2 regions of the Limosilactobacillus portuensis genome follow, and region 2 is predicted to be linked to the other one. Evidence: riboswitches for the same ligand, from Rfam matches in the RefSeq annotation. Region 2 holds a riboswitch; the other holds the start of a gene.
What was found. A riboswitch is a leader RNA that binds a small molecule or an ion and turns the genes downstream of it on or off. The one in region 2 is predicted to bind lysine.
Positions count from the first base shown of each region.

Region 1: linked by a shared signal. The riboswitch ahead of lysA (diaminopimelate decarboxylase) and the one ahead of PRK60_RS01325 (amino acid permease) in region 2 are both predicted to bind lysine.

Region 1 covers NZ_CP117296.1:960,688-966,451, forward strand. Annotated here, with positions in the region: gene PRK60_RS04870 (N-acetyldiaminopimelate deacetylase) at 1-14, opposite strand, end outside; gene dapD (2,3,4,5-tetrahydropyridine-2,6-dicarboxylate N-acetyltransferase) at 24-734, opposite strand; gene lysA (diaminopimelate decarboxylase) at 771-2,081, opposite strand; lysine riboswitch at 2,172-2,351, opposite strand; partial or broken gene PRK60_RS04885 (NCS2 family permease) at 2,551-3,857, shown strand; gene PRK60_RS04890 (aspartate kinase) at 4,405-5,764, shown strand, end outside.
Region 2 covers NZ_CP117296.1:295,096-300,859, forward strand. Annotated here, with positions in the region: gene PRK60_RS01300 (metal-dependent transcriptional regulator) at 1-592, shown strand, start outside; gene PRK60_RS01305 (threonine/serine exporter family protein) at 712-1,467, shown strand; gene PRK60_RS01310 (threonine/serine exporter family protein) at 1,477-1,950, shown strand; gene PRK60_RS01315 (phosphatase PAP2 family protein) at 2,001-2,675, shown strand; gene PRK60_RS01320 (GNAT family N-acetyltransferase) at 2,747-3,220, shown strand; lysine riboswitch at 3,269-3,442, shown strand; gene PRK60_RS01325 (amino acid permease) at 3,542-5,020, shown strand; gene PRK60_RS01330 (deoxynucleoside kinase) at 5,180-5,764, shown strand, end outside.

The sequences.
Region 1 (5,764 bases), 670 kb from region 2:
CTTTCGCTTAACATTTTGCGCTCCTATAACTTCCGCAAGTCGTCTTCTAAGCCGGTCTTACTTTCAGTCTTAGCATCAACCTTTTTGACAAACTTAGCTGGGACCCCGGCAACCATTATATGTGGCTCAACGTCATGGGTAACAATTGCTCCCGCAGCCACAACGGCGCCTTCACCAACATGAACTCCTTCAATAACCACGGCATTAGCACCGATTAATACGTTATCGTCAATCAGCACTGGTTGGGCTGAAGCAGGTTCGACAACTCCGGCAAGGACGGTTCCCGCACCGATATGACAATGCTTACCGACAATTGCTCGGCCACCAAGGATTGCCCCCATATCAATCATCGTGTCATCACCAATTTCAGCACCAATATTAATTGTTGCTCCCATCATGACAACGGCATTGTTCCCAATTAAAACCTTGTCACGAATGATTGCTCCTGGTTCAATCCGAGCATTAATTCCCTTTAAATCAAGCAAGGGAACTGCCGAATTACGACAATCATTTTCAATATGGTAATCAGCAATCAAATCAGCATTTTCTTTCAATAATGGTTCAACCACCGACCAATCACCAAAGATTACACCGGTATGATTGTCAACAAATGATTGAACTTCTTCTGGAAAGTTAATTTCGCTTAAGTTTCCTTTTAAATAAACCTTTACGGGCGTCTTCTTGGGAGCATTGCCAATGTAGTTAATAATCGCTTGTGCATCTAATTCAGCCATTGTTGTTACCTCTTTCTTCCTATTATTTATTAGTCATTATTGTTGATATTTACGATCCAAGTGAACCAAGTCAGCTAAGGACTCCCGCTCAATCACAAGCTGGGCGTTGCCGTCTTCAGCAAAGACAACTGCTGGACGGGGATTACGGTTATAATTTGAAGCCATTGAATAACCATAAGCACCAGTATCAAGCATGGCAAGAACGTCACCTGGTTGAGTTTCCGGTAGGCCTTGATCTTGGGCTAAAATATCACCAGACTCACAGTACTTTCCGGCAAGACGGACATGTTCCTTGATCGGTGCTTGCGGATTACTTGCCAGAACGGTTTCGTATTCGGCTTGATAGAGCGCTGGCCGAATATTGTCACCCATCCCCCCGTCAACCATGACGTATGGTTTCAAACCCGGTACATCCTTACGGGAACCAACCGTATAGAGGTTATATCCCGCTGGTCCAACAATTGACCGTCCTGGTTCAATCCAAATTGCCGGCATCGAGAGTCCTTTTGCAACAGTTTCCTTTTTAATTGCCTTAATGATGGCATCAACGAATTCTTCGGGTTTGAGAGGGTGGTCAGCAGCGACATAACGAATCCCAAAACCACCACCAACGTTAATTACCTGTGCTTCATAGCCAAATGCATCTCGCCAATGAGCAGCAACTTCAACTAACTTCTTTGCCACGCCTTCAAAGCCTGCTAGTTCAAAGATTTGTGAACCAATATGAGCATGAAGACCACGCATCTTCATTCGCGGATTAGCCAGAACCTTTTGCAATGCTTCATCTGCTTGATCAGATTGAAGATCGAAGCCAAATTTGCTATCAACTTGCCCAGTTTGGATGTATTTATTTGTATGAGCTGAAATCCCGGGAGTGATTCTTAGCATTACATCAACGGATGCATTTCGTTCTTCAAGTACCGCGGCTAATAATTCAATCTCATGGAAGTTATCAATCATGATTGTCCCAACATGGTGGTCGATTGCCATTTCCAGTTCTTCACGCGACTTATTATTACCATGGAAACTTACCCGTTCCATCGGGAAGTCAGCCTTAATTGCTGTATAAAGTTCCCCAGCGGAAACAACATCAACGTGGGCTCCTTCGGCTGCAGCAACCTGATACATTGCAATTGCGGCAAAGGCCTTACTTGCATAACTAACTGCATAGTTAACGTGGTTAGCATCAAATACTCGCCGAAAGCTACGAATTTGCTGCCGGATTTGGGAAACGTCATAAACAACTAATGGCGTTCCATATTCCTGAGCTAGTTCAATTGAATCACAACCACCAATCATCAGGTGTCCCGCGTCATTCAATTGGTCAGCAGTAATTTGTTGGTTCATACTTATTCCTCCATTACTCATTCGGGGAAAACAAAGTGATAAAAAAATCCACTGTCTGCGCGAAGACAAACAGTGGATGCATTTTATCCGTTTTGTCGATAGCGCAACGTGGGCTGATATTGTCCCACGACAGTCCGTAACTTATTCAGCCACGCCCCAGTGCCTTAACCGTGCCAAGTTAAGTACTTCGGCGACCGCCCTGTTCATCAATTCTCATTGCTTGGCAGGCTAAAATTGATTACTGGTGTTGGCCGCGCCTCTTCGATTTATAAATATAATAAAGTTATTAGATTAGAATGTCAACGGAAACATTAAATTTTCTCATATTTATTTAATTAAGTTTCGTTCTCAATTGAATATTTCTTTCATATTTAGTCAATCTTCAAGTTCGGCAATCATTAGGCAGGATTCTGTGATATTCTAGTAGGAATAAGTTTTTAAATTTGTTTTAAGAAGAGGAGAATTGATCGTGTTAGAACGGATCTTTCATTTAAGTGACGCTCATACCACCGTCAAGGCTGAATTAATCGCTGCCCTGACGACTTTCGTGAGTCTGTCATATATTCTATTTGTTAACCCGAACATCCTGCACGCGGCAGGGATTAATAAAGGGGCAGCCTTTACGGTTACCGCAGTCGCAACGGCGGTTGGTTGTTTCCTAATGGGACTAATTGCTAACTACCCAATTGCTTTAGCGCCAACGCTGGGAAGTGCCGCTTTCTTTACTTACAATGTAGTTATTGGGATGCACATTAATTGGCAAACAGCCTTAGCCAGTGTCCTCGTGGCCTCATTCCTGTTTATCTTAATTACAATCTTGAAATTGCGGGAAAAAGTGGTTGATGCAATTCCAAAAGACATCAAATACGCGATCTCTGCGGAATTGGGTTATTTATTGCCTTCATTGGTTTACAGAACGGGAAATTAATTGTTAACAACTCATCATCCCTGGTTGGTCTTGGTTCATTTGGTAACCCAGATGTCTGGTTAACCCTATTTGGCTTAATCTTAACCGTGATCCTGATGGCTGCTCGAGTACCGGGGTCAATTTTTATTGGAATGATCATTACCGCTATCTTTGGGATGTGCATCGGTCAAATCCCACTACCTCATGGAATCATCTCAACAGCACCAAGTATGGCCCCGACATTTGGTCACGCCATCTTCCACTTAAAGGACATTAATACACCACAACTATTCATGGTTGTCCTCACCTTCCTGTTAGTTACTTTCTTCGATACTGCCGGAACACTAATTGGGATGACTCAACAAGCTGGCATGGTTGACAAGAATGGTAAGATCCCCCGAATTGGTAAGGCCTTCCTCTCTGACTCCCTTGCCATGGTTGAAGGGGCAATTTGTGGTACCGCACCACTAGGAACTTCCGTTGAATCCAGTGCCGGAATTGCCATGGGTGGTCGAACTGGTTTAACCGCCGTCTTTGTCGGTATTCTATTCTTGATCTCCATGATCTTTAGTCCCCTGTTAGCAGTAATTCCAACAACGGTCACTGCACCAGCATTAATTATTGTCGGAGTCCTAATGGCAAATAACCTGAAGTACATTAACTGGGATCGCTTTGAAGTGGCCTTTCCTGCCTTCCTTGTTGTGGTCGGAATGCCATTAACCTACTCCATTTCCGATGGTTTAGCCCTTGGAATGATCGCTTACCCAATCACCATGATTGCTTCTAAGCACCATAAGGACGTCTCCCCAATGATGTACGCCCTCTTCGTTATCTTTATTCTGTTCTTTGCAATAACGAATATGAAGTAGAGGAAAGTGCGAGCTGGGTAAATGCCTTACAGAAGGCTAGCAATTTCTCCTGACGAAGGCGACTTGCGCCTCGGAAGGAGTTTGCTAGTCCTAGTAAGGCACCAGCGAGCACATTATGACTCTGCCGCCTAGAATCGTTAGTTCTAGCAAGTCACAGTGAACACGTTATGGCAATGTTGCCCGGCAACCATATTATGACTAGGTTGATTTCAGCCTAGTCTTTTTTTGATCTCTTTATGGGGTTAATGTTCTAATGCAATTAAGCTAAAAGGTGTTCGCCCAAGTTTCTACTTTTACCAAGTCGGAACGTGCATCGTCCAAGTTTTTTAGCTGTTACATAGTTAAGATCTGCTCGCCGTGACCGCAATCTCCGTCTAACTATCCCGCCCTTGATTGCAAACCAATCATCGTCCGGGATTCCTTAGTACTCGATTGCTAGTCCGTCACGGCTCGCACTCTAAATTTTTCTCTTGCATATTTATCAATCAATGTTAAAATTCGATTAAAAAGTTTGCGTGGGATTCTCATGCAAGAAGGAGAATTGAGAATGAAAGTAGTTAAGTTTGGCGGTAGTTCATTAGCTGATGGGGCCAGCTATGAACACGCAATTAAGATTATTACGGGTGATCCTGAACGGCGAATAGTGGTTACTTCAGCCCCTGGGAAGAGAACCGCTGATGATATTAAAGTAACTGATCTCCTGATTAAATATGCGCACGCGATTATTAGGAATGATGAGCAAGAAGCAATGGTCGTTCGGAAGAATATTCTTAGTCGCTACCAAGCAATTGCGGACTACTTTGATTTACCTAGTGGTCAAATGCAACCGCTGGCTGATCGCCTTGCTAATTTACCTAATGGGGACTACCCGAATAATAATTACCTACTGGCCGCGTTTAAGGCTCACGGTGAACGATTAAATGCCGAATTAATGTCATTGGTTCTTAACCGTCTTGGATACCCTTCCCGCTTCGTCACTCCTGAAGAAGTTGGCTTAAAGGTTGCTGGAACACCAAATAATGCTACTGTGATTCCGGAAACTTATGCGCGGTTAGCCAACTTCTCATTCAGCAAGCACGACATTATTGTTTTCCCTGGTTTTTACGGAATCACGCTTGCCGGTCACATTGCAACCTTCTCTCGAGGTGGTTCTGATATTACCGGAGCGATTCTTGCACGGGGACTACATGCTGAAATGTATGAGAACTTTACTGATGTTGACGCAATCTACTCTGCTAACCCAAATGTAGTTAAAGATCCGCAACCAATCACAAGAATGACCTACCGCGAAATGAGAGAGCTTTCCTATGCGGGCTTCTCTGTCTTCCATGATGAAGCGTTAATTCCAGCAATCCAAGGAAATGTTCCAATCAACGTTAAAAATACTAATAACCCAGAAAAACCGGGGACCCTAATTGTTCCTGATCATTCGTTCCAGCCAACTGATATTATTACGGGGGTTGTTAGTGGAAAGCACTTTGCGGCTTTATACTTACATAAATATCTGCTAAACAAGGAATCTGGGTTTACCTTACGCATTCTGGAAATCCTCGCTCGGCATGACGTTTCATATGAACACATGCCATCCGGGATTGATGATATTACAATCATTTTCGATAAAAAGGAACTTGATGATGAGCTAGTTGATATTATCTGTAACGAAATTCAGGAAGAAATTAATCCTGATCGTTTGGAATGGATTGATAATTACGCGATTACGATGGTTGTCGGCGAAGGAATGCGTAACCGGACTGGCGTTATTAATGATATTTTGAATCCCATCGCTGAAAAACATATTGCAGTACCAATGATTAATATGGGAGCTTCCCGAATCGCAATTATGATTGGGACCTATAACCAAGATGCTGATGTTGCAGTTCGCGCAATTTACCACCGCTTTTTTGTTA
Region 2 (5,764 bases):
GGATATTTCGTTAGGCCTAGGTATAGCGGCAGGTTCTGTAACAGAAATGGTTTCAAAATTATCTGATGAAGGACTAGTGGTTCATGAACCCTATGCTGGTATTTCACTTACCGAGAAGGGACAGAAGTATGCAGCAGAGCTTGTCCGTAAACACCGCTTGTGGGAAACCTTTCTTGTTGATAAGCTTCACTATAATTTTGCGGATGTTCACTCAGAAGCTGAAGTCTTAGAACACCAAACAAGTGACCGTTTAGCAACAGCATTAGATAACTTTTTACAACACCCGCAGGCATGTCCTCATGGTGGGGTTATTCCATCAGCGAGTGGACAGTTTCCTGATGTTTCACACCGCCTGCTGGCTGATGCAAGTGATGGTGAGACAGTTCAGCTTGAGCGGTTCTTAGATAATCATGAATTATTAACATACCTGGAAGAGTTAAAGCTCCGGCCAAATGATACCATTAAGGTAATTCGCCACGAGCCGTTTGAAGGGCCATTAGTTATTGAAAAAGATGGTGAAGACACTCCGCTAAATGTTTCGTATAAGGCATCGCACAACATCTTTATTAAGGCCGGGAATTCAGACAAATAATGACATAAAGGGCCGAGAACTACCTCGGTCTTTTTTGCTACTTTAGTGCTAGAAAGATGGCACACCAGCATCTTACAGAGATGAAACATGAACTAGGAACATCGGGAGGAAAAATATTAATGCTAACAGAAGAACGACGAATCCTTGCGTTACGGACCTGTGTTCTAGCGGGGAGATTGCTTGTTGAGAATGGTTCAAATATGGAACGGGTCAACGATACCCTAGATCGAATGGCAAAAAATGCTGGTTTGAGAAAATTTCAAGCTTTCACAACGTTAACCGGGATTGTTGCGAGTAGTGATGATCTCCCTAATTCGCAGGTTGCTGACATTCGACGCCGAAAAAACGATCTTAGTAAAGTTGCGGCAGTGAATGAAGTTTCTCGTGAATTAGCAAGCGGGCTAATTGAATTACCCGAGGCTCACGCTCAATTAAAGTCAATTGAACGGCAGATGACTGAATGGTGGCAAAACCCATTAGAGGCTTTTGCAGCGGCAGTTTTAAGTGCTGCCTTGATGATTGTTTTTACTGGGGATGTTGTTGACTGGTGGGCGGCATTTATCATTGGCGGCTTAGGCTATGCTGTGTTTTCGTTTGTTGTCCGTAAATTTAAGATTCAGTATCTTGGTGAATTTTGTGCGTCATTGGTGATTGGTGGTTTGGCAATCTTAACCGTTAAACTTGGGTGGACCCAAAATGCCAATTCAATCATTATTGGCGGTGTAATGCCACTAGTACCAGGAATTCCTCTAACCAACGCTGCTCGCGACCTTGTTTCTGGTAATCTCATTAGTGGCCCAACTCGTGGAATTGAAGCAATATTAACTGCGGTAGCGATTGGTAGTGCAATTGTAATCATCATGCGTTTTAGTTAGGAGAAGCGAATGAACTGGGAAAACTTATTCATACAATTTGTTCTTTCATATATATCTACCGTCTGCTTCGGTATTTTATTGCATATCCCGTTACGGGCGTATAATACGGCTGGAATTATTGGTGGCGGTGTCTGGGTTATCTATTGGATAATGTATTACCATCAGCATACTGGCTTGGCAATTAGTAACCTTATTGCTGCCGTGTTAATTTCCCTCTTTAGTATGGTTGCCGCTCGTCATCTGAAAATGCCGATGATTGTATTTAATGTTCCGGCTTTAGTCCCGTTTGTTCCAGGGGGACAGGCCTATAAACTTGTCCGTAATTTTGCAATTGGTGACTATCAATTAGCAACAATATATCTTTATCAAGTTATTGTAATTGCCGGGGCGATTACTCTTGGCTTTGGGCTTGGCGAACTGTTAATTCGAGCGGTAAAATACTTGCATATCACTTTAGCAAAAACTTCAAAATCAAAAAGCTAGGGGTATGGTATACTCTAAATTAATGTTTAATTGATGATAGGAGAAAGATAATGTTAATTGTTCCAGATAATCAACGGTGGAAACGATTTACAATTAGTGGGATCGTTTTTATTATTTTGATGCTAATGATTAAGTTCAATTCAACGATCGGAACCACAATGGATGCGGTTTTTCAATCGTTATTTACTAGTCAACGCCTTGAAAATATTGGCTGGTTCCATGCCCTGATGACCTTAATTTCCTTTTTAGCAAGCCCGAAGCTTGACTTGCTATGGGTTCTAATTATTGCAATTGTCCTATGGCTGAGAAATTACCGCATTCCTGCAGTATGGGCAATTTGTACAATTATTGGTGGGGATGTCGTAGGAACGCTGGTTAAGCATTTTGTAAAACGGGCACGGCCAGCGCAACATTTAGCAGCTGATGATGGTTATAGTTTTCCAAGTGGCCACACTCTTGGATTGTTTCTGGTTGCCGGGATTCTTTTTCTTGTGGTAATCCCAATAATTCAAAAGGCAGCTGTCCGGACAATCTGTCAGTTATTATTAATTTTTGCAATTTTCTTCTTGGCGGTTTCACGGGTATACTTATATGCTCACTGGCCTGTAGATACGATTGCAGCAATGGTTTTGGCATATGCTTGGCTCCAAGTTGCTGAATGGTTATACGTTGCCTGGGCACCTAAACTACAAGAGCTAAAAATCTTTAGTAACTCAATTTATTAATAGGGAAACGCAAAGGATCATTTTTGATTTGTTTGCGTTTTTTATTTCCCGGGAAATGGATGGCTTATTTAATGGAAATTAAAACGAAACGTCTTAGTATTGAGAGAGTTCGCCAACAAAATATTACCGAATTAACACCGCTACTAAAATACCAATCATTATTTCAGCAGGCAGGGTTAGTTACAGTTGGAAAAGTTGATCTAGTTACTTTAAGAATGCTTGCCCAAACGGAATGCCTACTGCAAATAAGGGAAAGGAGCAGGCAAAGGTTACTCGGCTTGATAATCCTTCTTCATTCTTACGATAAAACGGGGTTTACTCTTACTGGACAATATGAAGTTGGCTACCTGCTTCTTCCGCAGGAACAGCATCAAGGATACATGACAGAAGGGTTAAATGCCGTTTGTAATCGGTTAAGTCATTCCCAGATTACGGTGATTGCAGAGGTAAAGGGTAATAATTCTTCATCAATTGGTGTTTTAAAACGGTGTAATTTTATTCGTACTACTACAACTCCAGGGATGATCGAACTCTGGAAGCGGTAAGACACACGATGATGTCTTGCGTTATTAAATGATGAGAGTATAATATTATCGAAATGAAGAGGTTGCATTCTTTATCAGTATTAACTATTAGGAAAATAAGTTCCGGAGTGGTTTTGAAAGGAAAGAATGCCGAAATATTGCCTAGCTTATTCTGGGTGGTATTGGGTCATGATTGAAGAAGTCATGGACTGTCGCGATAAATCGCGGGGCGCTTCGCTGAACGATTCAATGATAAATTTTGGGTCTTCTAATGAGGTTGCCTTGTTGGAAGACTCTTTTTTATTGAATAAGTCGCTCAGATATTTACGGGAGGAATTTAAGATGACAGAAGACACGGGTAATGGTCAGGGACAGATAAAAAGGACGCTTAAAACACGTCACCTGGCGATGATTGCTCTTGGCGGAACGATTGGTACTGGTCTATTTATCACCAGTGGTTCGGCAATTTCAACTGCTGGACCAGGTGGGGCTTTAGTGGCATACGGAATCATGGGGATTATGGTCTACTTCTTAATGACTAGTCTTGGTGAAATGTCAACGTATATGCCACTTACTGGTTCGTTTTCTGCATTTTCATCAAAGTTTGTTGATCCTGCATTGGGATTTGCAATGGGATGGAATTATTGGTTTAACTGGGCGATTACAATTCCGGTTGACGTAACCAGTGCAGGAATTGTAATGAATTTCTGGTTACCGCATGTTCCTAGCTGGGTATTTAGTACGATCGTCTTAGTTTTAGTTTTCCTTATCAACTATTTATCAGTTCGCTCGTACGGTGAAACAGAGTATTGGTTAGCTTTAATTAAGGTAATTACCGTGATCGTTTTCTTAATTGTCGGAGTTGCAATCATTCTGGGAATTATGGGCGGTCAACCTGTTGGCTTTAGTAATTTTCACTACAAGAAAGCACCATTTGTTGGTGGAATTCCAGCAATTATTAGTGTATTTCTGGTTGCTGGTTTCTCTTTCCAGGGGACAGAATTAGTTGGGATTACTGCTGGGGAGGCTGCTACTCCTGAAAAGTCAATTTCAAAGGCAATTCATTCAACTTTCTGGCGAATTCTTCTTTTCTATATCTTTGCCATTTTTGTAATTGCATGTATCCTACCATATACAGATAAGAACTTGTTAAATTCGGATGTTACTAATATTACAATGAGTCCATTTACAATTATTTTTAAGCGGGCTGGCTTAGCAGTAGCTGCCAGTATCATGAATGCGGTTATCTTAACTGCGGTTGTTTCTGCTGCTAACTCTGGTTTATATGCTTCAACCCGGATGCTTTACTCACAGGCTCGCGAAGGTTATGCATGGCGATTCTTTGGCTATGTTAACCGTCGTGGGATACCGATTTATGCGCTAATTGGAACGATGGTTGTTTCAACACTAGCATTTGCAACTCAGTTTATTGTTCCTCAAGCTTACCTTTACTTAACAGATGCTTCTGGACTTTGTGGCTTTATTGCCTGGTTAGGAATTGCCATTTCGCATTACCGGTTCCGGAAAGCTTATACTGCTCAAGGTCATTCTGTAAGTGAACTTAAATATCACGCAACTCTGTATCCTTTTGGGCCAATTTTTGCGTTCGTTCTTTGTACAATTGTTATTTGTGGACAGAATGTTGAGGCCTTTGCAAAGCTTGACTGGTCAAATATTTTGATTACATACATGAGTGTGCCGTTATTCTTAATTTTGTTCTTCTACTACAAGATTCGCTATAAGACTCATATTATTCCGTTGAAAAAGGTAGATCTTTCCCGGCAGACTAAAGGGGAAAAGTATGATCCAGAGCAAAATTAATTAAAATTAGAAGAGGATCCTTATACCGAGGAAATTTAGGTATAGGGATCCTCTTTAAAGTTAGGAAAAAGACTTCCGATTCAGTATCTTCTTTTTTTTACTGTTCAATGGTAGAATGGTAAAGTTGTTTTTTATAAATTAAAGGGGGAGAAGCATTTAATGATTGCACTCGCAGGGACAATTGGTGCCGGGAAGACAAGCTTAACTGGATTGCTGGCCGATCATTTGAATAGCCAAGCATTTTATGAATCTGTTGATGATAATAAGATTTTGCCACTTTTTTATAAGGACCCGAAAAAGTACGGTTTTTTACTGCAGATTTACTTTTTAAATCGACGATTAGATGAGATTAAAGATTCTTTTGAAAATGATCTAAATGTCCTTGACCGTTCGATCTTTGAAGATGCATTGTTGTTTAAACTTAATGCTGATATGGGCCGGGCAACTGAAACAGAATCAGCTATCTACTCATCATTACTGCACAACATGATGGAAGAATTACCTGAACAGCCTCATCAAAAAGCTCCTAATCTGCTAATTACGATTCAAGTTTCATTCGAAACAATGCTGGAGCGGATAAAAAAACGTGGTCGGTCATACGAGCAACTTGCCAATGATCCCTCCCTTTATAGTTACTATAAGAACCTTAATGAACGCTATCGTGACTGGTATCAACAATATAATGCCAGTCCTAAGATGCTAATTGATGGGGATAAGTATGACTTTGTTGAGGATCAAGCAGCA